2 regions of the Nocardia sp. NPDC050717 genome follow, and region 1 is predicted to be linked to the other one. Evidence: riboswitches for the same ligand, from Rfam matches in the RefSeq annotation. Region 1 holds a riboswitch; the other holds the start of a gene.
What was found. Region 1 has a riboswitch for cobalamin ahead of AB0H56_RS21435 (ABC transporter substrate-binding protein). Riboswitches for the same ligand answer to the same signal wherever they lie in the genome.
Positions count from the first base shown of each region.

Region 2: it holds a riboswitch for cobalamin, as region 1 does, so the genes downstream of both, metE (5-methyltetrahydropteroyltriglutamate--homocysteine S-methyltransferase) here and AB0H56_RS21435 (ABC transporter substrate-binding protein) in region 1, are expected to answer to the same signal.

Region 1 covers NZ_JBFAHR010000010.1:260,862-272,408, forward strand. The annotation lists gene AB0H56_RS21405 (glucosyl-3-phosphoglycerate synthase) at 1-878, opposite strand, end outside; gene AB0H56_RS21410 (TerD family protein) at 1,152-2,489, shown strand; gene AB0H56_RS21415 (LysR family transcriptional regulator) at 2,459-3,442, opposite strand; gene AB0H56_RS21420 (MFS transporter) at 3,539-4,939, shown strand; gene AB0H56_RS21425 (3-hydroxybutyrate dehydrogenase) at 4,936-5,682, shown strand; gene AB0H56_RS21430 (acetoacetate--CoA ligase) at 5,679-7,625, shown strand; cobalamin riboswitch at 7,647-7,862, shown strand; gene AB0H56_RS21435 (ABC transporter substrate-binding protein) at 7,891-8,928, shown strand; gene AB0H56_RS21440 (iron chelate uptake ABC transporter family permease subunit) at 8,925-9,923, shown strand; gene AB0H56_RS21445 (iron chelate uptake ABC transporter family permease subunit) at 9,920-10,987, shown strand; gene AB0H56_RS21450 (ABC transporter ATP-binding protein) at 10,984-11,547, shown strand, end outside.
Region 2 covers NZ_JBFAHR010000004.1:37,315-48,861, forward strand. The annotation lists gene rnc (ribonuclease III) at 1-543, opposite strand, end outside; gene rpmF (50S ribosomal protein L32) at 546-728, opposite strand; gene AB0H56_RS10785 (DUF177 domain-containing protein) at 731-1,414, opposite strand; gene AB0H56_RS10790 (DivIVA domain-containing protein) at 1,501-2,274, opposite strand; gene AB0H56_RS10795 (GtrA family protein) at 2,526-3,050, shown strand; gene coaD (pantetheine-phosphate adenylyltransferase) at 3,047-3,532, opposite strand; gene rsmD (16S rRNA (guanine(966)-N(2))-methyltransferase RsmD) at 3,536-4,099, opposite strand; gene AB0H56_RS10810 (pyruvate carboxylase) at 4,096-7,494, opposite strand; cobalamin riboswitch at 7,754-7,968, shown strand; gene metE (5-methyltetrahydropteroyltriglutamate--homocysteine S-methyltransferase) at 8,110-10,374, shown strand; gene AB0H56_RS10820 (short-chain fatty acyl-CoA regulator family protein) at 10,677-11,547, shown strand, end outside.

The sequences.
Region 1 (11,547 bases):
GCGCTCTCGCGCTGCGCCTCGACCACCCGGGTCATCGGCGGCCGGTCGGTCAGGCTCACCTCGGAAGGTGTTCGCCGCCAGCCTGTCTCGCCCGGCTGATACTGCACCAGGCCCATGCCGGAATCGCGGATCCCGAGCCGGTCGAGCAGGGTCGCCACGACCTGCCTGCTCATCACCGCCAGCTCGTGGGTCGTCCGGTGGCGATGCACCCTGGTGCCCAGGTCGACCTGCGCGATCGCCGACAGGCCGTGTCGCTGCCAGCAGTCGATGAGAATGCCGATCTCCGCGCCGTAACCGCTGGCGAAGGAGATGTCGGCGAGAAGTGTTCGGGTGGCGGCGTATTCGCCGCCCAGCGGCTGCACGATCTCGGCCAGCGCGGGCGCGAGCGCGGTGAGCAGGGGGCGCGCCACCAGCTGGGACACCCGCCCGCCGCCGTCGGCGTCGATCCCGGCGCCGTTCGTGATCGGCCGCCGATAGTAGCCCTTCACCAGTGCCAGCGCCGGGTCGTCGAGCAGGGGTGTGAGCAGCATCGGGACGAACCGGGGGTCGGGGGAGACGAGGTCGGCGTCGAGGAACACGATCAGGTCGCCCGTGCACACCGCCAGTGATCGCCACAGCGCCTCGCCCTTGCCGGGACGCGGCGGGACACCGGGCAGCGCTTCCTCCCTGGTGTAGACCGCGGCGCCGGCAGCCCGTGCCCGCGCGATGGTGCGGTCGGTCGAGCCCGCGTCGAGGACCACCAGTTCGTCGACCAGCCCGCCCAGCCACGGGCGCCCGGCGGCGACCACCCCGGCGACAGTGTCCTCGTCGTCGAGCGCGGGCACCACCACCGAGACCCGGCGACCCAGCTTGCGGTCGATCAGCTCACGGACGTCCATGCCGACCAGTGAACGACACGGGGAGCCACGCCGCCACCCGGTCCGCCGATTCCTGTGATGAGAGCCAACGGCGTCTCCATCCACGCTATCGGGTCGGACAGCCGAGCCGGCCGGCATCAGGGGGTCGGCTGTCCGCCGGGCACGGCGAACCGCGCACTCTTCGTCGGCACGGGGCGCGATGCTCGTGCACGGGGCCGACAGATGACGCACGATGGGTGTGCGGTCGTTCTGATGGCGGCCGGTGGGGACCCGGCGATCGGTGGAGGTAGCGGCATGACGAGCGGCGCGACGGCGATCGAGGTCGCCAAGGGATCAAAGACCGATCTGGTCGACGGCCGCTACACGGTGCGCCTCGATCTGGAGGGCCCGGCGGGAGCGGTGGATGTCTCCGCCGTGCTGGTGACCGCCGACGGAACGGTGCGCTCGGACGCCGACTTCGTCTTCTTCAACAATCCGTCCGCGCCGGGTGTCCGGCTGGAATCGGACGCGGTCGTCTCGGTCGATCTCGCGGCCGTGCCCGCCGACATCCACCGGGTCGTGATCGCCGGCAGCACCGAGGCGCAGGGGCTGCGATTCGGCGAGGTCACCGGCTTGCGGGTCGCGGTCGCCGGGGGCGGGCAGACGCTGAGTTTCGTTCCGCCCGGGCTGGATTCGGAGACCGTCCTGCAGGCGGTCGCTCTGTACCGGCGGGGCGCGGGCTGGCGGCTCGACGCGATCGGCCAGGGCTACAGCGCCGGGCTGGCGGCCTTCGCCACCGAGCACGGGATCGAGGTGGACAGCGACCCGGCCGAGGAGGAATCGCCGGAACCGGCCCCGGCCACCTCCGCTGCCCCGATTCCCGCCGCACCGCCCGCCCCGGCGGCGCCCACGATCGAGCTGCGCAAGGTCGACGTCGTCCTCACGAAGGACTCACCGAACCAGCGCGCCAGCATCGACCTGCGCAAAGGCGATCCGGGCTACGTCCTCACCGTCGGTCTCGAATGGGACGGTCGCGGCGCGAAATACGACAGCGCCGGGCGCGTCACCCAGTTCGGAAAGGGCGATCTGGACGTGTACTTCTTCTGCCGCAACGAGATCACCGGCGACTACGTGGTGATCAGCGGCGAGAAGGGCCACCAGGGCGACCTCGCGGTCTGGCCGTTCATCCACCACCAGGGCGACAGCCGCGGTCCCGGCGCGAACAACCGGCCCGCCACCGAACAGGTGATCGTGCGCCCGGTGGAGAACGGCGATCTGCTGCTCAATGTCTACCAGTCGGTCGACAACGGCGCGGGCGCGATCGACACCTTCGGCAGGCCCCGCGTCCTGGTCCGCTACGGCAGGCCCGGCCCCGACGGCCTGCCCGGTGCCGACGCCGACCAGATCACCGTCGTCATCGGCAACGGCAAGAATTCGTTCTGGGCCACCGTCGCCCACATCGACGTCAGGGACGGCATCCTCACCGTCGACGGCACCACCCGCTACAGCCGGGCCTTCAGCGAACGCATGCCCGTCCTCGACACCGCGGGCACCTGGGTGCGCTCGGCGAAGAAGGGCCCGGTCGGCCGGAGCAAGAGCAGCCACGGCCTCGGGCTGAGCCACTACGCAGGCCGCTGCCCCGATCCGCGCTGAGCGCCGAGGAGTTCGGTGCGCCGCTCGGCGACCGTGGCGCGCAGGGCTTCGACCACGGCGGCCACCTCGGGGCGGCGCAGGGTCTCCGCGCGGGTGACGAGCCAGTAGGTGAGCTGGACGCGGACCCGGTCACCGAGCACACGCACGAGGTCGTCGTGCCGGTCGGCCATGAAGCACGGCAGCAGACCGATGCCCGCGGCCGCGCGGGTGGCCTCGACGTGCACGAAAACATTGGTGGACGAGACGGATTGGCGCATGGCGGGGGCGAAGCTGGTGGCCAGATCCAGATCGTCGACCTGCAGGATCGACTCGATGAAGTAGACGAGCGGATAGTGGCGTAGGTCGTCGATGCCCGCCGGGGTGCCGTGCTCGGCGAGGTAGCCGCGGGCGGCGTAGAGACCGAGGCTGTAGTCGCCGAGGCGGATCGCCTCGGCGCGATGGACCTGCGGCTTGCCGACGACCACCTCGAGGTCGAGCCCGCTGCGCTGGGTCGAGGCCCGCCGGGTGGTCGCGATGATCTCCACCTGCACGCGGGGATGTCGTCGCTGCACACGCGCGGCGGCGGGCGCGGCGAGATAGGCGCTGAACCCGTCGGTGGCCGAAAGGCGCACCACGCCTTCGAGTTCCCGCTCGCCGCCGGGGGCGCCCAGCGAGCGCACGGCGGCCTCGATGGTCTCGGCGGCCGCCAGCGCCGAGCGCCCCAGGTCGGTGAGTTCCCAGCCGCCGGTGACGCGCGTGAGCACCCGCCCGCCGACGGCGCGCTCGAGCGCCGCGATTCGCCGCGAGATCGTGGTGTGGTTGATCCCCAGCTCCTCCGCCGCGGTGACATAGCGGCCCGATCGGCCCACGGCGAGCAGAACCAGCAGGTCATCGGCGCTGGGCCGGCGTCCGGCGTCCGGCGAGGTAGCGCTCATTTCTGCATCTTCGCAGATACGCGGTGCGAACTTGGCCATTGCGACCGAATTCGATCTGCACGAATACTCTTCCCATTGCTAGTGGGCCACATCACATTCTCCGCGTGTAGTGGCCTCGATCACCAAGGAGCAGTGATGAGCGTCCGCAATGCGACCGAGCGGCCCGGCGACGATCCCGGCGGGGCACCGAGTGGCCTGCGCCGGGTGGTGGCCGCCTCGATGGCAGGCACCGTCGTCGAATGGTACGAATTCTTCCTCTACGGCACCGCGGCGACGCTGGTGTTCAGCAAGGTGTTCTTCGCCAAGGGCACCAGCGATCTCGACGCCATCCTGGCGGCTTTCGTCACCTACGCGGTCGGCTTCGCGGCCCGCCCGCTCGGCGGCATCGTCTTCGGCTACTTCGGCGACCGGTACGGCCGCAAGAAGCTGCTCCAGCTGAGTCTGGTGCTGGTGGGCGGCGCGACCTTCCTGATGGGCTGTCTGCCCACCTTCGCCCAGATCGGCTACTGGGCGCCCGCCATGCTCGTGACCCTGCGCTTCATCCAGGGCTTCGCGATCGGCGGTGAATGGGGCGGCGCCGTCCTGCTGGTCGCCGAGCACAGCCCGAGCCGCAGCCGCGCGTTCTGGGCGAGCTGGCCGCAGGCGGGAGTGCCCGCGGGCAACCTGCTCGCCACGGTCGTGCTGCTGGTGCTCACCTCCACGCTGTCCGACGCGGCGTTCCTGAGCTGGGGCTGGCGCGTGGCGTTCTGGCTGTCGGCGGTGGTGGTGCTGGTCGGGTACTACGTGCGCACCAAGGTGACCGACGCGCCGATCTTCGTCGAGGCCCAGAAGCACATGGAACAGGCCAAGGCGAGCTCGTTCAGCGTCTTCGAGGTGCTGCGTCGCTACCCGCGCGGCGTGTTCACCGCGATGGGGCTGCGCTTCGGCGAGAACATCATGTACTACCTGGTGGTCACCTTCTCCATCACCTATCTGAAGGTGCACGTGGAGGCGAACACCACCACGATCCTGTGGTGGCTGCTGGCCGCGCACGCCGTGCACATGGGGGTGATCCCGCTGGCCGGGCGCCTCGGTGACCGGTTCGGCAGGCGCCCGGTGTACCTGGCGGGTGCCTTGGCGGCCGCCACCTGGGGCTTCTTCGCGTTCCCGATGATGGACACCGCCAACAGCGCGCTGATCCTGGCGGCGATCATCGTCGGCCTGGTCTTCCACGGCCTGATGTACGCCGGTCAGCCCGCGATCATGGCGGAGATGTTCCCGACCCGCATGCGGTATTCCGGTGTGTCCCTGGGCTATCAGGTCACCTCGATCGTGGCGGGCTCGCTCGCGCCGATCATCGCGGTCAAGCTGCTCGACTCCTACGGTTCCTCGGTCCCGATCGCGGTGTACCTGGCGGTCGCGGCGGCCGTCACCGCGGTCGCGGTGCTCTGCGCCAAGGAGACCAAGGGCATCGACCTCGAGTCCCTCGACGCCGCCGACGCCGCGGAGTCGGCGACCGCGGACGCACCCGCGACGGCCAAGGTCGTGACCGCATGACCGACCTGATCGGACGCACGGCGCTGGTCACCGGCGCGGCCGGCGGGATCGGCGCCGCGTGCGCCCGCGAGCTGGCCGCGCGCGGCGCGGAGGTGACCGTCGCCGACATCGACGAGATCGGCGCGAAATCCGTCGCCGCCGAGATCGGCGGCCACGCGTGGGCGGTCGATCTGCTCGACGTCGACGCGCTCGCCGAACGCACACTGGCGGTGGACATTCTGGTGAACAACGCCGGTGTGCAGTCGGTGAGCCCGATCGAGCAGTTCTCCCCGGAACAGTTCCGGCGCATGCAGACCCTGATGGTGGAGGCGCCGTTCCTGCTGATCCGCGCCGCCCTTCCGCACATGTACGCCCGCGGATTCGGCCGGATCGTGAACGTCTCGTCGGTCCACGGCCTGCGCGCGTCGGCCTACAAGGTGGCCTATGTGACGGCCAAGCACGCGCTGGAAGGGCTGTCGAAGGTGACGGCGCTCGAGGGCGGCCTGCACGGGGTCACCAGCAACTGCGTGAACCCCGGCTACGTGCGAACACCGCTGGTGGACAAGCAGATCGCCGACCAGGCGGCGGCCCACGGCATCCCCGAACGGGACGTGGTCGAGAAGGTGCTGCTCACCGAGAGCGCGATCAAACGGCTGATCGAGCCCGCGGAGGTCGCCGCGCTGGTCGGCTGGCTGGCGGGCGACCAGGCGGGCATGGTCACCGGAACCTCGTACGTCATGGACGGGGGGTGGAGCGCCCGATGACCGGCGAGACCGCGACGCCGCAGTGGGTGCCGGCCACCGAGGACATCGCGCGGGCGCGCATCACCGACTTCGCGCGGTTCGTCGCCGAGCGGCACGCGGTCACGCTGCCGGACTACCGCGCCCTGTGGCAATGGTCCGTCGACGACGTGGCCGGGTTCTGGGGCGCGGTCTGGGACTGGTTCGGGCTGGGGGAGCGGCCACCGGTGGTCCTCGCCCGCCGCGAGATGCCGGGGGCGTCCTGGTTTCCCGGCGCACGGCTCAATTACGTTGAGCGCGTGCTCGCGCAGGCCCGCACCGACCGGCCCGCGATCGTGTCGGTCGAGGAGGACGGCGCGGTCACCGAGCTGTCCTGGGCCGAGATGCTCGGCCGGGCAGCCGGATTCGCGCGGACCCTGCGCGCGGCGGGGGTCGGGCCGGGCGATCGGGTCGTCGGCTACCTGCCGAACATCGCCGAGGCCGTGATCGCCTTCCTGGCGACCGCGAGCCTGGGCGCGATCTGGAGCGCCTGCGGCCAGGACTACACGGCCGCGGCCGCGCTGGACCGGCTGGGCCAGCTCGACCCGGTGGTCCTGGTGACCGCCGACGGCTATCGGTTCGGCGGCAAACGGCACTCCCGTCGCGCCGAGATCGAGGCGCTGCGGGCCGCGCTGCCGGGCTTGCGCGCCACCGTGGTGGTCTCCCGGCTCGGCGAAGTGGTGGCGGACGCGCTCGACTGGGCGCAGGCGAGCGAGCCGGCATCGGAGCCGCTCGTGCCGGAGCGGGTCGACTTCGATCACCCGCTGTGGGTGCTGTACTCGTCGGGGACCACCGGGCTGCCGAAGGGCATCGTGCACGGGCACGGCGGCGTCCTGCTGGAACACCTCAAAGCGCTCGCGCTGCAGACCGACCTCGGCCGGGACGACACCTTCTTCTGGTACACCAGCCCGAGCTGGATGATGTGGAACTTCCAGGTCGCCGGGCTGCTGGTGGGCGCGACCATCGTCTGCTATCCGGGCAGCCCGGCGGCGCCGGCCCCGGATGCGCTGTGGGACATCGCCGCCCGCGTGCGGGTGACGGTTCTCGGCACCAGCCCTGGCTATGTCCAGGCCTGCATGAAGGCCGGCGCGGTGCCGGGCCGCGACCACGACCTGTCGGCGCTGCGCCTGATCGGGGTCACCGGCTCGGCGTTCCCCGCGGCGTCCTCGCTGTGGTTGCGCGACAGCGTCGGCGCGCACATCCCGGTGGCCTCGATCAGTGGCGGCACCGATGTGGTGTCGGCCTTCGCGGGCGGCGCGCCGACGGTGCCCGTCTGGCCAGGGGAGCTGTCCGCGCCGTACCTCGGTGTCGCGCTCGCGGCCTGGGACGACGCGGGCGCACCGGTCCGGAACGCGGTCGGGGAACTCGTCGTCACCGCGCCGATGCCGTCCATGCCGGTCGGCTTCTGGCGCGATCACGACGGATCCCGGTATCGCGCGGCCTATTTCGCGGACCACCCGGGCGTGTGGCGCCACGGTGACTGGATCACCGTCACCGAACGCGGCAGCGTCGTCGTGCACGGCCGCTCGGACTCCACCCTCAACCGGCACGGCATCCGGATGGGCAGCGCCGACATCTATCAGGCCGTCGACCCGCTGCCGGAGATCACCGACTCCCTCGTGGTCGGCGCCGAACAGCCCGACGGCGGCTACTGGATGCCGTTGTTCGTCGTCCTGGCGCCCGGCGTCGCACTGACCGACGCGTTGCGCGCACGCCTGTGCGACACGATCCGGACCCGCACCTCGCCGCGCCACGTGCCCGACGAGATCATCGCGGCGCCGGGAATTCCCCGCACCCGTACCGGGAAGAAACTCGAGGTCCCGATCAAGAAGCTGCTCCAGGGCGCCGATCCCGGCAGCGTCGTCGACCCGAGCGCCGTCGACGACCCGGACCTGCTGTCCTGGTACGCCGGCTTCGCGCGGCGGTGAGCCGGATCGGGGCGGGCGCGCACCGCCGCCGCCGATCTTGGTACAGTCCGGCCAGCCGTGGTGTTCGGGAAATCGGTGCGAAACCGGTGCGGCCCTCGCCACTGTGATCGGGAGCGACGGATCGTTCCGGACGACAGACCGTCGTCCGGAGCCACTGGGGCACATGTGCCCTGGGAAGGTGGATCCGCCGCGTCAATCCCGTCAGCCAGGAGACCGGCCACGGCCACGTAGTACCCATTCCACGAGGACCTGGAAGGCCGGCACCTTGACTCCGTCTGTTTTCGCGCGCCTACGCGGCGTCGCGCTGATCGCCTGCGCGATCGTCATCACCGGGTGCGCGGCGCCACCCGTTCCGGAAGCGAACGGCGCCGACGCCGTCACCCGCGCCAACTGCGGGCTGGAGGTGAGCGTCCCGGAACCACCCCGGCGGATCTACGCCGCCTATCAGCCCGCCATCGAGATCGCGCACGCGCTCGGCGTCACCGACCGGCTCGTCGGCACGGCGTTCCTCGACGCCGCGGTGCTGCCGGAATACCGGGAGGCGCAGGCGAAGTCGGCCTATGCCGAGAAGCTGCCGAGCCGCGACGAACTGCTCGCGGAGAACCCGGACTTCGTGCTGTCCGGGTTCAACGGGGTGTTCGCGAAGTCGGCCCAGCAGAGCGTCGGCACCCGAGCGGGCTTGGGGGAGCTTGGCATTCGGACGTGGGTGCTGAGCCCGCTGTGCCCGAGCGCCGACGGCCTGGCCGACGAGGCGATCGACCCGAAGACCGTGCGCTTCGAGAACGTCTACGCCGACCTGCGCGACCTCGGCGCCCTCTGGGGCGTGGCCGACCGCGCCGACGCCGTGGTCGCCCAGCTCGGTGCGCGGATCGACACGGTGCGCGCGAAGACCGGCACCGCGCCACGGCCCAGGGTCGCGGTGGTCACACCCAAGGACGACGGGTCCTACCAGGTGGCAGGCGGCCTCGACTTCATCACCCAGATCATCGAGGCGGCAGGCGGGACCAACGCCTTCGCCGACCTGACCGCGCGCCGCAACGTGGCCATCGGCGCCGAGGAACTCATCGCCCGCGATCCCGACATCATCCTGACCAGCCAGTGCTGCAAGGCGACCTACACCCGCGACGACGCGCGACCCCAGGTCGACAAGCTGGTCGGGAACCCGGCCTTCGCGAACCTGACCGCCGTGCGGTCGGGCGCGGTGCACCCGTTCCTGTTCGCCGACCGGGCCGCAGGCGTCCGGATCGCGCACGCGACCGAACTGGTCGCCGCGCTGATCCATCCCGAGCTGTTCGGACGGTGACGCCCGCCGTTCGCGGCACCGGCCTGCTCGTGGCCGGTGCCGCGCTGGCCGTCGCCTGTGCCGCCTCAATCCTGATCGGCGCCCACGCCCTGTCCCCGGACCAGGCGATCGCGGCGTTCACCGATTTCACCGGCTCCGACACCGACCGGATCGTGCGCTACATCCGGCTGCCGCGCACCGTCGCCGGTGTCCTCGCCGGGCTGGCGTTCGCGCTGGCGGGCGCGATCATGCAGGGACTGACCCGCAATCCGCTGGCCGGTCCGGGACTGCTCGGCATCAACGCGGGCGCCGCGCTGGCGATCGTGCTGGCCATGGGTGGGCTCGGGGTGGCCTCGGCGTCGGGCTATGTCTGGTTCGCCTTCCTCGGCGCCGCGGTCGCCGCGTTGTTCGTGTACACGCTGGGCTCCCTGGGTTTCGGCGGTGCGACACCGGTGAAGCTGGCATTGGCCGGCGCGGCGTTCGCCGCGCTGTGCGGCGCGATCACCACCGCCGTCACGCTGCTGGACCGCACGACCTTCGAGAACTTCCGCTTCTGGGTGGTCGGCTCGCTGGCACGTGCCGACGCCGAATCCGTCTGGGGCGTAGCCCCGTTCATCGTGCTCGGCGCGGTGCTGGCCGGTTCGGTGGCGCGGTCGCTGAACGCGATCGCCATGGGCGACGACATGGCGCGCACGCTCGGAACGCGGCTGGTCGCGGTGCGCGCCGTCGGCGCGCTGAGCGTCGTCCTGCTCGCGGGCGGCGCGGTGGCGATCGCAGGCCCCCTCGCGTTCCTCGGCCTGGTCGTTCCGCATCTCGCGCGCTTCTGTGCGGGCCAGGACTACCGGTGGTTGGTGGTGTGGTCGGCGGTGCTCGGGCCGACCCTGCTGCTGCTGGCCGACATCCTGGGCCGCGTGGTCGCCCGGCCGATGGAGATCCAGGTCGGCATCGTCACCGCGTTCGCGGGTGCGCCGTTCTTCCTCTACCTGGTGCGCACCAGGCGGGTGGCGACGCTGTGACCGGTACCGAACCTCGGGTGCTGCCCGACGGCACCCTCCTGATCCGCTCGCCGGGTCGCCGTGTCGTGCTCCGGGTGCAGCGGCGATCACTGCTGCTGACGGTGCTGCTCGCCGCGACCGCGGTGGCCGTGGCGGGCTACTCGCTCACCGTCGGCCACTATCCGGTCTCCACCGGTGACGTGCTGCGCGTGCTCGGCGGCGGTGGCACCCGCATCGAGTACGACGTGATCGTCGCCGACCGGCTGCCCCGGGCTCTCACCGGGTTGGGCGTGGGCGCCGCGTTCGCGCTCGCCGGCGCGATCCTGCAGCGGATCGCGACCAATCCGCTGGTGAGCCCGGAGATCATCGGCATCAATGCCGGCGCCTCCCTCGGCGCGCTGGTGGTGAGTGTGCTGCTGGGCGGCGCGGGCCTGGCGCTCGTCGGCGGCGCGATGGCCGGAGCCGCCGTGGCCATGGCCCTGATCGTCGTGGTGGCGAGCAAGGACGGTCTCGACGGGTACCGCCTCGTTCTCGTCGGCATCGGGGTCACGGCGATGCTCACCGCGGCCACCTCCTACGTGCTGACCACGGCGAATGTCTACCAGGCGCACGCGGCCGCGCTGTGGCTCACCGGCAGCCTCGCCAACCGGGACTGGACGCATGTGGGGTTCGCCGTCGCCGCGCTGGTCGTCGTCGTGCCCGCGCTGCTGGTCCTCGCTCGCTCCCTGCCGCTGCTCGAGCTGGGCGACGAACTTGCCAATTCCCTGGCGGGACGCCGCGGTCCGCACCGCACCACCCTGGTCGCCCTCGCCGCGGTGGCCGCCGCCCTGGCCACGGCGGCGGCCGGACCCATCGCGTTCATCGCGCTGGTCGCCCCGCAGATCGTGCGTCGGCTGCTCGCCGAACGCGGCGCGGGACTGGTCCCCGCCGCCACCACGGGCGCTCTGCTGGTGGTCACCGCCGACCTGGCCGCGCGGCGCCTGTTCCCCGCCGAGCTGCCCGTCGGCGTGGTCACCGCCCTGCTGGGCGCCCCCGTTCTGCTGTATCTCCTCGCCCGCGCAACCCGGATCGGACACGCTGGATGACCGCCCATCTCACCACCGCGAACCTCGCCCTCGCCTACGGCGACACCACGATCGTCACCGACGCCACCGTCGACTTCCCCGCCGGCGCGCTCACCGTCATCGTCGGCCGCAACGGCTGCGGCAAGTCGACACTGCTGCGCGGGCTGGCCCGGTTGATCCCGCCGAGCGCCGGGACGATCCTGCTCGACGGCGCCGACCTCACGACCAGCCCCGCGCGGACGGTGGCGCGGCGCCTCGGGATGCTGCCGCAGCAGCCCGTGGCGCCCGACGGCATCACCGTCGGCGAACTCGTCGGTCGCGGCCGTCACCCGCATCAACGCTGGTTCCGGCAGTGGTCGGCCGCCGACGAGACCGCGGTCCGTACCGCCCTGACGCTGACCGACACGCTCGACCTCGTCGACCGCACCGTCGACCAGCTCTCCGGCGGGCAGAAGCAGCGGGTCTGGCTCGCCCTGGCGATCGCGCAGGAACCGGAGGTGATGCTGCTGGACGAACCGACCACCTTCCTCGACCTGGCGCATCAGCTCGACATCCTCGATGTACTGCGGAACCTGTTGCCG
Region 2 (11,547 bases), on a different contig from region 1:
ACGCTCGGCGGTGAGCTCCTGCAGGCTGGTCTTCCAGTCGAGGCCGGCGCCCATGCGGGGACCGCGCTCGAGCAGCTCGGCGAACAGGCGCAGCACGACGCCACGCGCCACCTCGATGCCGTGCTCGAGATGCACGGCGCCAAGCAGCGACTCCATGCCGTCGGCGAGGATGCTCGGCTTGTCGCGGCCGCCGGTGAGCTCTTCGCCCTTGCCGAGCAGCAGGTGCTTGCCGAGACCGCCCTCGCCGAGACCGCGCGCGACCTCGGCGAGCGCGTGCATGTTCACCACGCTGGCGCGCAGCTTGGCGAGCTCACCCTCGGACTTCTCCGGGTGCTCGGTGTAGAGCCGCTCGGTGATGCTGAGGCCGAGGACCGAGTCGCCGAGGAACTCGAGGCGCTCGTTCGTCGGCAGACCGCCGTTCTCGTACGCGTACGACCGGTGCGTCAGCGCGAGGCGCAGCAGCTCCGGTCGTACGTCGACACCGAGGGCGGTGAGCAGGTCGGCATGATCGACCGAACCCGCGTTGTCTTTGCTGGCTGTCACAATCAGACAGCAGCGGTGACCTGGCGGCCCTTGTAGGTGCCGCAGGACGGGCACGCGATGTGCGGGAGGGTCTTCTCACCGCAGGCACGGTTCGGGCAGGTGACCAGGGTCGGCGCGGCGGCCTTCCACTGGCTGCGCCGCGACCGGGTGTTGGAACGGGACATCCGGCGCTTGGGAACAGCCACGGCTACTTCTCCTCTGTGTTTTCGCGGGCCACGTGGGCATCGTTTGCCACGGGTGCGGATCGGTCTGGGGTGGTGGAACCCTCAGCGGGGTCGCCGGTGCCGGGCGCCGCTGCGGCGAAATTCGCCAACTTGGCCCAGCGAGGGTCCAGTATCTCATGCCCATGATCAGGACCCGCAATCGCCATCCGCACCCCGCACTCGGGGCACAGGCCCGCGCAGTCGGGGGTACACAGCGGCTGCAGCGGAAGCTCCAGGCCGATGGCGTCGAGGATCACCGGTTCGAGGTCGATGAGGTCGTCTTCCATGCGGTAGACCTCGTCGTCCTCGGTCGTCTGCTCGGTGGTGCTGTCCGGATACGCGAACAACTCCGTCAGACGAATCTCCACCCGGTCGTCGAACGGTTCGAGGCAGCGCGAGCACTCCCCCACCGTCGGCCCGGACACCGTGCCGGTGACCAGCACGCCCTCCGAGACGGCCTGCAGCTGCAGGTCGAGTTCCACCGCGGCCTCGGCCGGGATGGCGATCAGGTCGAGACCCAGCCGCTCGTGGTCGGTGACCGTGCGCCGCAGTTCCCGCATGGTTCCCGGCCTGCGGCCGAGACTGCGGACATCCAGCACGAAGCCCGCGTCGGACACAGGACCATTGGTCTTGTGCGGACGCGACGGCGAACCGGAACCGGCGGACATCACTGACTCACTTACTTCTGAGGGGATTTGGGCAACCACTCAACAGTACGGCAGGACCCCGCCCGAACTCAAAACGCGCGAACGGCTCAGCGCCGGGGGTCGGCGGCGTACTCCGGGTATTCCGGCGCCTGAGCGCCGCGCATCTGCTGCCTGCCGCGGGTGATGGTGCGCCGGGTGGTGTTGAGCGTCTCCTCGAGCTCGGCGAGTCTGCCGCCGAAATCGGCCATCCGCTCGTCGACGTAGTCGTCGCATTCGGCGCGGACCCGGTCGGCCTCGGCCTGGGCGGTGTCGATCAGGCGGGCCGACTCGGCGTGGGCCGCGCGCACCACCTCGGTCTGGGCGACCAGCCTGGCCTGCTCGGCCTTGCCGTCGGCGACCGAGCGCTCGTAGGAGTCCTTGCCCGCCTGGATCGCCCGGTCGGCGTCGACCTGGGCGCGGCCGGTGAGCTCGTCGTATTCGGCGTTGCCGTCGGCGATCACCTGGTCGGCCTCGGCCTGCGCGTTCGCGACCAGCCGGTCGGCGTGCGTGGTGGCCTCGGCGACCATCCGGTCGGCGTGCGCCTTGGCCTCGGCGAGGATGCGGTCGGCCTCGGCGCGCGCGGACTCGATGGTGGTGCGGGCCTGCTCGTTGGCCGAGGTGACGGTGGCCTCGGCGCCGGTGCGGGCGTCGCCGACGATCTTGTCGCGGTGGTCGAGCACGTCCTGGGCGTCGTCGAGTTCGCCGGGCAGGGCGTCGCGGACGTCGTCGAGCAGTTCGAGGACGTCGCCGCGCGGCACGATGCAGCTGCGGGTCGGCGGGATGCCGCGTGCCTCTTCGACGATGGCGACCAGTTCGTCGAGTGCTTCGAATACGCGATACATGCTCACTACCCTCCTGCTGAATCCCGGCGAAACCACTGCCGTCGTGGCCCAGTCTGCCCGGCCGACGCGCGTGTTCCGAATGTCGTCGCGGTGTGTCGCGACAGTGTCCTAGATCGCACCGATATCAAGTGGAGTGCAACCCTCCGCTTCCGCTACCATCGGGAGGCACGACAACGCCGTCCGCCGGGAAGCACTACACGTTTTCAGCTGTTGTACTCCTCGACGCTCGTTCATTGCGATCGGAGTCGACCATGACCGTTCTGGAAACACCGAGAATCTCGGTGTCGCACCTTCCGGGCATGGTCACACCCTGGGTCGGTCCATTCCCCGCGCTCGCCCCCACGAAACCCGTGGTGCGCCCGCGCGTGGACCGGACGCTGACCTACCTGCGCGGCGACCGCGCCCTCCCCCAGCTCATCCGGTTCGCCCTGGTCGGCGGATCCAGCAACATCGCCTATGTGCTGCTGTTCTTCGCCATGCACGGCGTCGGCCCGCTGATCGCGAACGTCGCGGGTTCGGTCGTGAGCACGGTCATCGCCAACGAGCTGCACCGCCAGCTCACCTTCCACGCCGCCGACCGGGTCACCTGGTTCACGGCCCAGTGGGAGGGCGGCGGACTCGCGCTGCTCGGTCTCGGCATCACCACGGCGAGCCTGGCCGCGCTCGGCGTCTGGGCGCCCGGGCTGGGCGACACCGTCCAGGCACTCGCCGTGCTCGCCATCACCGCCGCCGTGGGCGGGATGCGCTTCCTGGCCCTGCGCGGCCTGGTCTTCTAGCCGCGGCGTTCGGCCAGGCGGTCGAGCAGTCGCTTGTGGACGGCGGGCGGCAGCATGTCGCTCACGTCGCCGCCGTAAGCCGCCACCTCTTTCACCAGCGAGCTGGACAGGAAGCTCAGCGAGGGGTTGGTGGCGATGAAGAAGGTGTCGACGCCGGCGAGCTTGTGGTTCATCTGCGCCATCTGCAGCTCGTAGCCGAAGTCACCCGCGTCGCGCAGGCCCTTGACGATCGCGCCGACGCCTTCCTGCTTGGCGAAGTCGACCAGCAGGCCCTGCCACGACGCGACGCGCACGTTGGACAGGTGGGCGACCGCCTCGCGCAGCAGGTCCATCCGCTCGTCGACGGTGAACATGCCCTGTTTCTTGGGGTTCACCATCACCGTGATGATCACCTCGTCGAACTGCGCGGCCGCGCGGGTGAACACGTCGAGGTGACCGTTGGTCACCGGATCGAAGGAGCCGGGGCACAGTGCAGCAGCCATGGCTCAGACGCTAGCACCGAACTCGGCGAGCTCGATTCTGGTCTCCCCGTATTTGCGCGGCTTCAGCGCCGCATAGCCTGCGGGCCAGGTGATTTCGGGTGAGCGGATGGAACGCTCCACGATCACCAGCGCGTCGGGCGCGAGCCAGCCGTTGCGCGCCAGCGCGACCAGGTCGGCGAGTACGTCCTCGGTGCTCACCTCGTACGGCGGGTCGGAGAAGACCAGGTCGTAGGCGGCGGGCGCCTGCTGGGCGAGCACCGAGCCGACCGCGCCGAGGCGCAGTTCGGCGCCGGGCAGGCCGAGCTCGGCGATGTTGGCCCGCACGACCGCGGCCGCCTTGCGATCGGACTCGATCAGCAGCGCGTGCGCGGCGCCGCGCGAGAGCGCTTCCAGGCCGAGCGCGCCGGACCCCGCGTACAGGTCGACGACCCGCGCGCCGTCGAGGTCGAGGCGCGCGTCGATCGCGCTGAACAACGCCTCGCGCACCCGGTCCGAGGTGGGCCGGGTACCGGCGGGCGGCACCTTCAGGCGCCGTCCGCCCGCCGTCCCGGCGACGATGCGGGTCATTCCGACTCGCGCGCAGCCAGTTCCACCAGCAGATCGCCGCCCTCGACCTGCTGCACCTTGGCGGTGGCGATCCGGCCGACGATGCCGCCGCGCGGCGCGGTGATCGCGGCCTCCATCTTCATGGCCTCGATGGTGCCGATGGTGTCGCCCGCGTGGATCTCCTCGCCCTCCGACACCGCCAGGGTGACGACGCCGGCGAACGGCGCCGCGATGTGGCCGGGGTTGTTCTTGTCGGCCTTCTCCACCGCGGGCACCTCGGACGCGATGGACCGGTCACGCACCGCGACCGGGCGCAGCTGCCCGTTCATGATGCACATGACGGTGCGCATGCCCTTCTCGTCGGGCTCGGAGATCGCCTCGAGCCCGATGAGCAGGGTGACGCCCTTCTCCAGCTGGACGCGGTGTTCCTCGCCGCGGCGCAGACCGTAGAAGAACTGGTTCTCCGACAGCCCGGTGGTGTCGCCGTACTTGTCGCGGTGCGCCTGGAATTCGGCGGTCGGGCCGGGGAACAGCAGCCGGTTGAGGGTGTCGCGGCGTTCCTGCGAGGTGCCGTCGAGCCCGGCCTGGTCCGCCGCGGTGAGCGGGGTCTCCGGCTTGGGCTCGCTCCGGCCCGCCAGCGCCTTGCTGCGGAAGGGCTCGGGCCAGCCGCCCGCGGGGGTGCCGAGCTCGCCGCGCAGGAACCCGATGACCGAGTCCGGGATGTCGTAGCGACCGGGGTCGGCGGCGAAGTCCTCGATGTCGACGCCGGTGCCGACCAGCGCCAGGGCCAGGTCACCGACGACCTTGGACGACGGGGTCACCTTGATCAGGCGGCCGAGCAGCCGGTCGGCGGCCGCGTACTTGGCCTCGACCTCCTCGAACCGGTCGCCGAGGCCGAGTGCGATGGCCTGCTGACGCAGGTTCGACAGCTGACCGCCGGGGATCTCGTGGGTGTAGACGCGGCCGGTCGGGGCGGGCAGGCCCGACTCGAACGGCGCGTACACCTTGCGCAGGGCTTCCCAGTACGGCTCGAGGTCGCAGACGTGCTGCAGGTTCAGGCCGGTGTCGTGCTCGGTGTGCGCGGCCGCGGCCACGATCGCCGAGAGCGCGGGCTGGGAGGTGGTGCCCGCCATCGCCGCCGACGCGCCGTCGACGGCGTCGGCGCCCGCCTGCCAGGCGGCGAGGTAGGTGGCGAGCTGCCCGCCGGGGGTGTCGTGGGTGTGCACGTGCACCGGCAGGTCGAAGTTCGACCGCAGCGCCGTGACGAGCTTGGCCGCCGAGGGCGCGCGCAGCAGACCCGCCATGTCCTTGATCGCGAGCACGTGGGCGCCCGCGTCGACGATCTGCTCGGCCAGCTTCAGGTAGTAGTCCAGCGTGTAGAGCGACTCGTTCGGGTCGAGCAGGTCGCCGGTGTAGGAGAGCGCGACTTCGGCCACGGCCGTTCCGGTTTCGCGGACGGCGGCGATGGCGGGCCGCATCTGGTCGACATTGTTGAGCGCGTCGAAGATGCGGAAGATGTCGATGCCGGTGTCGGTGGCCTCCTGCACGAAGGCACGGGTCACCTGCTCGGGGTAGGGCGTGTAGCCGACCGTGTTGCGTCCGCGCAGCAGCATCTGCAGGCAGATGTTGGGGACGGCTTCGCGCAGCGCGGCCAGGCGCTCCCACGGGTCCTCGTGCAGGAACCGCAGCGCCACATCGTAAGTCGCGCCGCCCCACGCCTCGATCGAGAGCAGTTCCGGGGTCAGCCGGGCCACGTGGCCCGCGACGCCGAGCAGGCCGTTGGTGCGCACGCGGGTCGCCAGCAGCGACTGGTGCGCGTCGCGGAAGGTGGTGTCGGTGACGCCGAGCGCCTTCTGCTCCCGCAGTGCCTTCGCGAAGCCCTCCGGGCCGAGCGCGAGCAGGCGCTGGCGCGAACCCGCGGGCGGCTCGACGGTCATGTCGATGGCGGGCAGCTTGTCGTACGGGTACACCGTGGTCGGGCGTTCGCCGTGCGGCTTGTTCACCGTGACGTCGGCCAGATAGCTCAGGATCTTGGTGCCGCGGTCGGCCGATCCGCGCGAGGTGAGCAGTTCGGGGCGCTCGTCGATGAACGAGGTGGTGACCCGGCCCGCCTGGAAGTCGGGATCGTCGAGCACCGCCAGCAGGAACGGGATGTTGGTCGTCACGCCGCGGATGCGGAACTCGGCCAGCGCGCGGCGGGCGCGCGCGGCGGCGGCGGGCAGGTCGCGACCGCGGCAGGTCAGCTTGACCAGCATCGAGTCGAAGTAGGCCCCGATCTCGGCGCCCAGGTTCGCGCCGCCGTCGAGGCGGATGCCCGCGCCGCCCGGCGTGCGGTAGGCGGTGATGCGACCGGTGTCGGGGCGGAAGCCGTTGGCCGGGTCCTCGGTGGTGATGCGGCACTGCAGCGCGGCGCCGCGGATGGTCACCGCGTCCTGGCTCAGGCCCAGATCGGCCAGGGTCTCCCCCGCCGCGATCCGCAGCTGCGACTGCACCAGGTCGACATCGGTGATCTCCTCGGTCACCGTGTGCTCGACCTGGATGCGCGGGTTCATCTCGATGAACACGTGGTTGCCGCGTTCGTCGAGCAGGAACTCCACGGTGCCGGCGTTGCTGTAACCGATCTGGCGGGCGAAGGCCACGGCGTCGGCGCAGATGCGTTCGCGCAGTGCGGGATCCAGATTCGGAGCAGGCGCGAGCTCGATCACCTTCTGGTGCCGGCGCTGCAGCGAGCAGTCGCGCTCGAACAGATGCATCACGTTGCCGTGCTGGTCGGCCAGGATCTGCACCTCGATGTGGCGCGGGTTCACCACGGCCTGCTCGAGGAACACGGTCGGATCGCCGAAGGCCGACTCGGCCTCGCGCGAGGCCGCCTCGATCGACTCGCGCAGCTGCTCGGGCGCGGCCACCCGGCGCATGCCGCGGCCACCGCCACCGGCGACGGCCTTGACGAAGATCGGGTACTCGAACTCCTCGGCCGCGGCCAGCAGGGCGTCGATGTCGGCACTGGGCTCGCAGGACTTCAGCACCGGCAGGCCCGCCGCCTTGGCGGTGGCGATGGCGGTGGCCTTGTTGCCCGCCATCTCGAGCACGGCGGCCGAGGGGCCGATGAAGGTGATGCCCTCGCGCTCACAGGCGGCGGCGAGATCGGGGTTCTCCGACAGGAAGCCGTAGCCGGGGTAGATCGCGTCGGCGCCGGCGCTCTTGGCGGCGTCGATGATCGCCTCGATCGACAGGTACGCCCGGACCGGGTGCCCTTCCTCGCCGATCTGGTAGGACTCGGCCGCCTTCAACCGATGCACGGAATTGCGGTCCTCGTGCGGGAACACCGCGACCGTTCCGATGCCTAGCTCGTATGCCGCGCGGAAGGCGCGAATGGCGATTTCACCACGATTGGCGACCAAGACTTTCGAGAACATTGGACCACGGTACCCGGACGCGACCGGACCACCGGCACGCAAGGTGGCTTCGCAGCAATCTTCACACCGCACACCGGCCCACCTGCGAAGTTGCGTTCACCCGGCCGTCACATCTCACCGCGCGGACCGGTCGGCGGTGCGGGCGGTTCGCGCAGGTCAGCACTCGGCGAGGGGGGCGGGCGCTCGCCGTCGGCGTCCGCGCGGCCTATGCTGGGCGACGCAGCTGGTTCGCCTGCGCGGTGGAAGAGTCGGAGCCCCGACCTCCCGCGCCGGCGTCGACGCCCGGACACGCACGATCGCGCCGGGCGGAGAGGGAACCCGGTGGGAATCCGGGACTGTCCCGCAGCGGTATGCCGGAACGACCACCGTCATCAGCACTGGGCTCGACACCTGGGAAGCGACGGTCAGTAGGTCGGTCGATCACTCGACCGGTGCCGGTGAGTCCGAAGACCTGCCGACTGTGCCGGATACGCCGTATCCGGCGGCCACCGCCTCGTGGATCGGGCGCGCGGACCACCTGTGCCGACCTGCCGCGCCCGCGCGGCAGGTCCCGGCGGTGTCGACGTGTGCCCTGAGTACGGCGATGGCTCCCGCACGACACACTGGAGAATCTCCGTGACTGTTTCGCACTCCCCCTTCACCGCAACGGTTCTCGGCTTGCCACGGATCGGCCCGAACCGCGAACTCAAGCGCGCCGTCGAGTCCTACTGGGCGGGACGGGTCGACGCCGAGCACCTGCACGCCGTCGCCCGCACGCTGCGCGCCGAGCACTACGCCCAACTGCGCTCGGCCGGACTGGATTCGATTCCCGTCGGCACCTTCTCCTACTACGACCAGATGCTCGACACCGCCGTCCTGCTCGGGGCGCTCCCGCCCCGCGTCGACGCGATCGCCGATCCGCTGGACCGGTACTTCGCCGCGGCCCGCGGCACCGACACGGTGGCGCCGCTGGAGATGACCAAGTGGTTCGACACCAACTACCACTATCTGGTCCCCGAGATCGACGCGAGCACCACCTTCGCCCTGCACCCCGACAAGCTGCTCGCCGAACTGGCCGAGGCGATCGAGCTCGGCGTGCCGGCCCGGCCGGTGGTGATCGGTCCGCTGACCTTCCTGAAGCTGGCCAAGTCCGCCGACGGCCCGGCCCTGGACCGGCTGCCGGAACTGCTGCCGCTGTATCGCGAGTTGCTGGCCGGGCTGGCCGCCGCGGGCGCGCGCTGGGTACAGCTCGACGAGCCGGTGCTGGTCACCGACCTGACCGAGGCCGAGATCGCGCTCGTGCGAGAGACCTACACCGAGCTCGCGGCCGCGACCGACCGCCCCGCGATCCTGGTGGCCACCTACTTCGGCCACCCCGACGCCGCCCTCGCCGCGCTCGCCGACACCGGAATCGACGGTGTGGCCCTCGATTTCACGGCCGGCACCGACCTCGCCGCGGTGGCCGCCCTGCCCGGCCTCACCCGCACGCTCGTCGTCGCCGGTGTGGTCGACGGGCGCAACGTCTGGCGCACCGATCTCGACGCCGCACTCGCGACGCTGGGCACCCTGCTCGGCAGCGCGGGCGCGGTGGCCGTGGCGAGTTCCTGCTCGCTGCTGCACGTGCCGTACTCGCTGGCCCCGGAGACCGGACTCGACGAGCGGCTGCGCTCCTGGCTCGCCTTCGGCGCCGAGAAGGTCGGGGAGATCAGGGTTCTCGCGACCGCGATCACCGAGGGCACGCCCGCCGTCGCCACCGAGCTGGCCGCCGCCCGCGCTGTCGCCGAGACCCGCCGCACCGATCCACGCCTGCACGACGCGCGCGTCCGCGGCCGCCTCGCGGCGCTCGGTGACGGCGACCTGACCCGCGCACCGGCCGACGAGCGACGCGCACGCCAGCGCGACCACCTCGACCTGCCGCTCCTGCCGACCACCACCATCGGCTCCTACCCGCAGACCTCGGCGATCCGCCGGGCCCGTGCCGCCTTGCGCAAGGGTGAGATCGACGCGGCCGAGTACGAGCGCCGGATGCGCGCCGAGATCGCCGCGGTGATCGCCCTGCAGGAGCGGCTCGGTCTGGACGTGCTGGTGCACGGCGAGCCCGAACGCAACGACATGGTCCAGTACTTCGCCGAACTCCTCGACGGTTTCGCCGCGACCGACAACGGCTGGGTGCAGTCCTACGGCACCCGCTGCGTGCGCCCGCCGATCCTGTTCGGCGACGTCTCGCGGCCTGCGCCGATGACGCTGTCGTGGATCGGCTACGCGCAGTCGCTCACCGACAAGCCGGTCAAGGGCATGCTCACCGGCCCGGTGACCATCCTGGCCTGGTCCTTCGTGCGCGACGACCAGCCGCTGGCCGAGACGGCCGGGCAGGTCGCCCTCGCCATCCGCGACGAGACCGTCGACCTGGAAGCCCAGGGCGCGCGGATCATCCAGGTGGACGAGCCCGCCCTGCGCGAGCTGCTGCCGCCGCGCGTGAGCGACCAGCCCGCCTACCTGCGCTGGTCGGTGGACGCGTTCCGGCTGGCCACGGCGGGCGTGGCCGACACCACCCAGGTGCACACCCACCTGTGCTATTCGGAGTTCGGCGAGGTGATCACGGCGATCGCGGGTCTGGACGCGGACGTGACCTCGATCGAGGCGGCCCGCTCACACATGGAGGTGCTCGACGACCTGACCGCGGCCGGCTTCGCGCTCGGGGTCGGCCCCGGTGTCTACGACATCCATTCCCCGCGCGTCCCGTCGGTCGAGGAGATCACCGCCTCGCTGCGCGCCGCCCTCGATGCCGTTCCCGCCGAACGGCTCTGGGTGAACCCCGACTGCGGGCTCAAGACGCGCGGGCCGGTCGAGGTGGAGGCCGCCCTGCGCAACCTGGTGACGGCGGCCGCGGCGCTGCGCTGAGCCGAACCGCCCCGGACGGGCGATCGCCGTCCGGGGCGGATCTCGGGTCCAGTTGATACCGTGATACCCGTTCGCTCTGGGAACTCCCTCGGCAACCGCGCGGCACGCGCCGAATCGGCCGGCCGGACCCCCTTGACCGGCCCGCATCGAGCATGCGGGCCCGGCCCCGCGTGCCCCGATTCGGCGCTTCGCACGTTACGCACGGGTAGTCACAGGTAAAATCCCTTGCAGGACTGGACTTCTCCGCACGCGATCGTCCATTAGAGCGAACATTGCGAACTCGGAGCGTTAGGATCTCCGACGTGCGGAAGATGTACGCGGGGGCCCGGCTTCGACGGCTGCGTGAAGAACGAAGGATGACTCAGGCGGCGTTGGCGAAATCGCTGGATCTCTCGCCCAGTTATCTCAATCAGCTCGAGCGCGATCAACGCCCGCTCACCATTCCGGTTCTGCTGAAACTGAACTCGACCTTCGACCTCGACGTGCAGTTCTTCGCCGCCGACTCCGACGCACGGCTGGTCTCGGACCTGCACGAGGTCCTTGTCGAGGCGGCGGGCGGCGGCGACACCGCGCCGATCACCGAGGTCGAGGAGCTCGCGACGAGATTGCCCGAGGTGGCGCGGATCGTCATCGCGATGCACCGCCGCTTGCGCGCGGCCACCGATCAGCTCGATCTGCTGTCGTCACGGGTGGACAGCAACGCGGGCGCGCCCGGCGCCCCGATGCCGTACGAGGACGTACGCGACTTCTTCTACGACCACCGCAATCACATCGCGACCCTCGATCACGCCGCCGAGCAGCTGTTCGAGGAAGCCGGGCTGAGCATCGGCTCGCTGGACCGGCAACTGGCCAGGGTCGCCGAGGAACGCGCGGGCGTCACGGTGCTCGTCCGCGGCGACGGCGCCGACCCGACCATCCCGAAACGCCACTACGACCCCGACACCCGCACGCTGACCCTCGCCCGGCGGCTGCGCCCCGGTCAGCGCGCCTTCCAGATCGCAGGCACCCTCGGCCTGCTGCTCTACGGCCGCGAGATCGACAACGTGCTCGCCGAATCACGGGCGCTCACCGGCGAATCCCGCACGCTGGCCAGGGTCGGCCTGGCCAACTACTTCGCGGGCGCGCTGATCCTGCCCTACGGCCGGTTCCTGCGTTCGGCCGAGGAACTGCGCT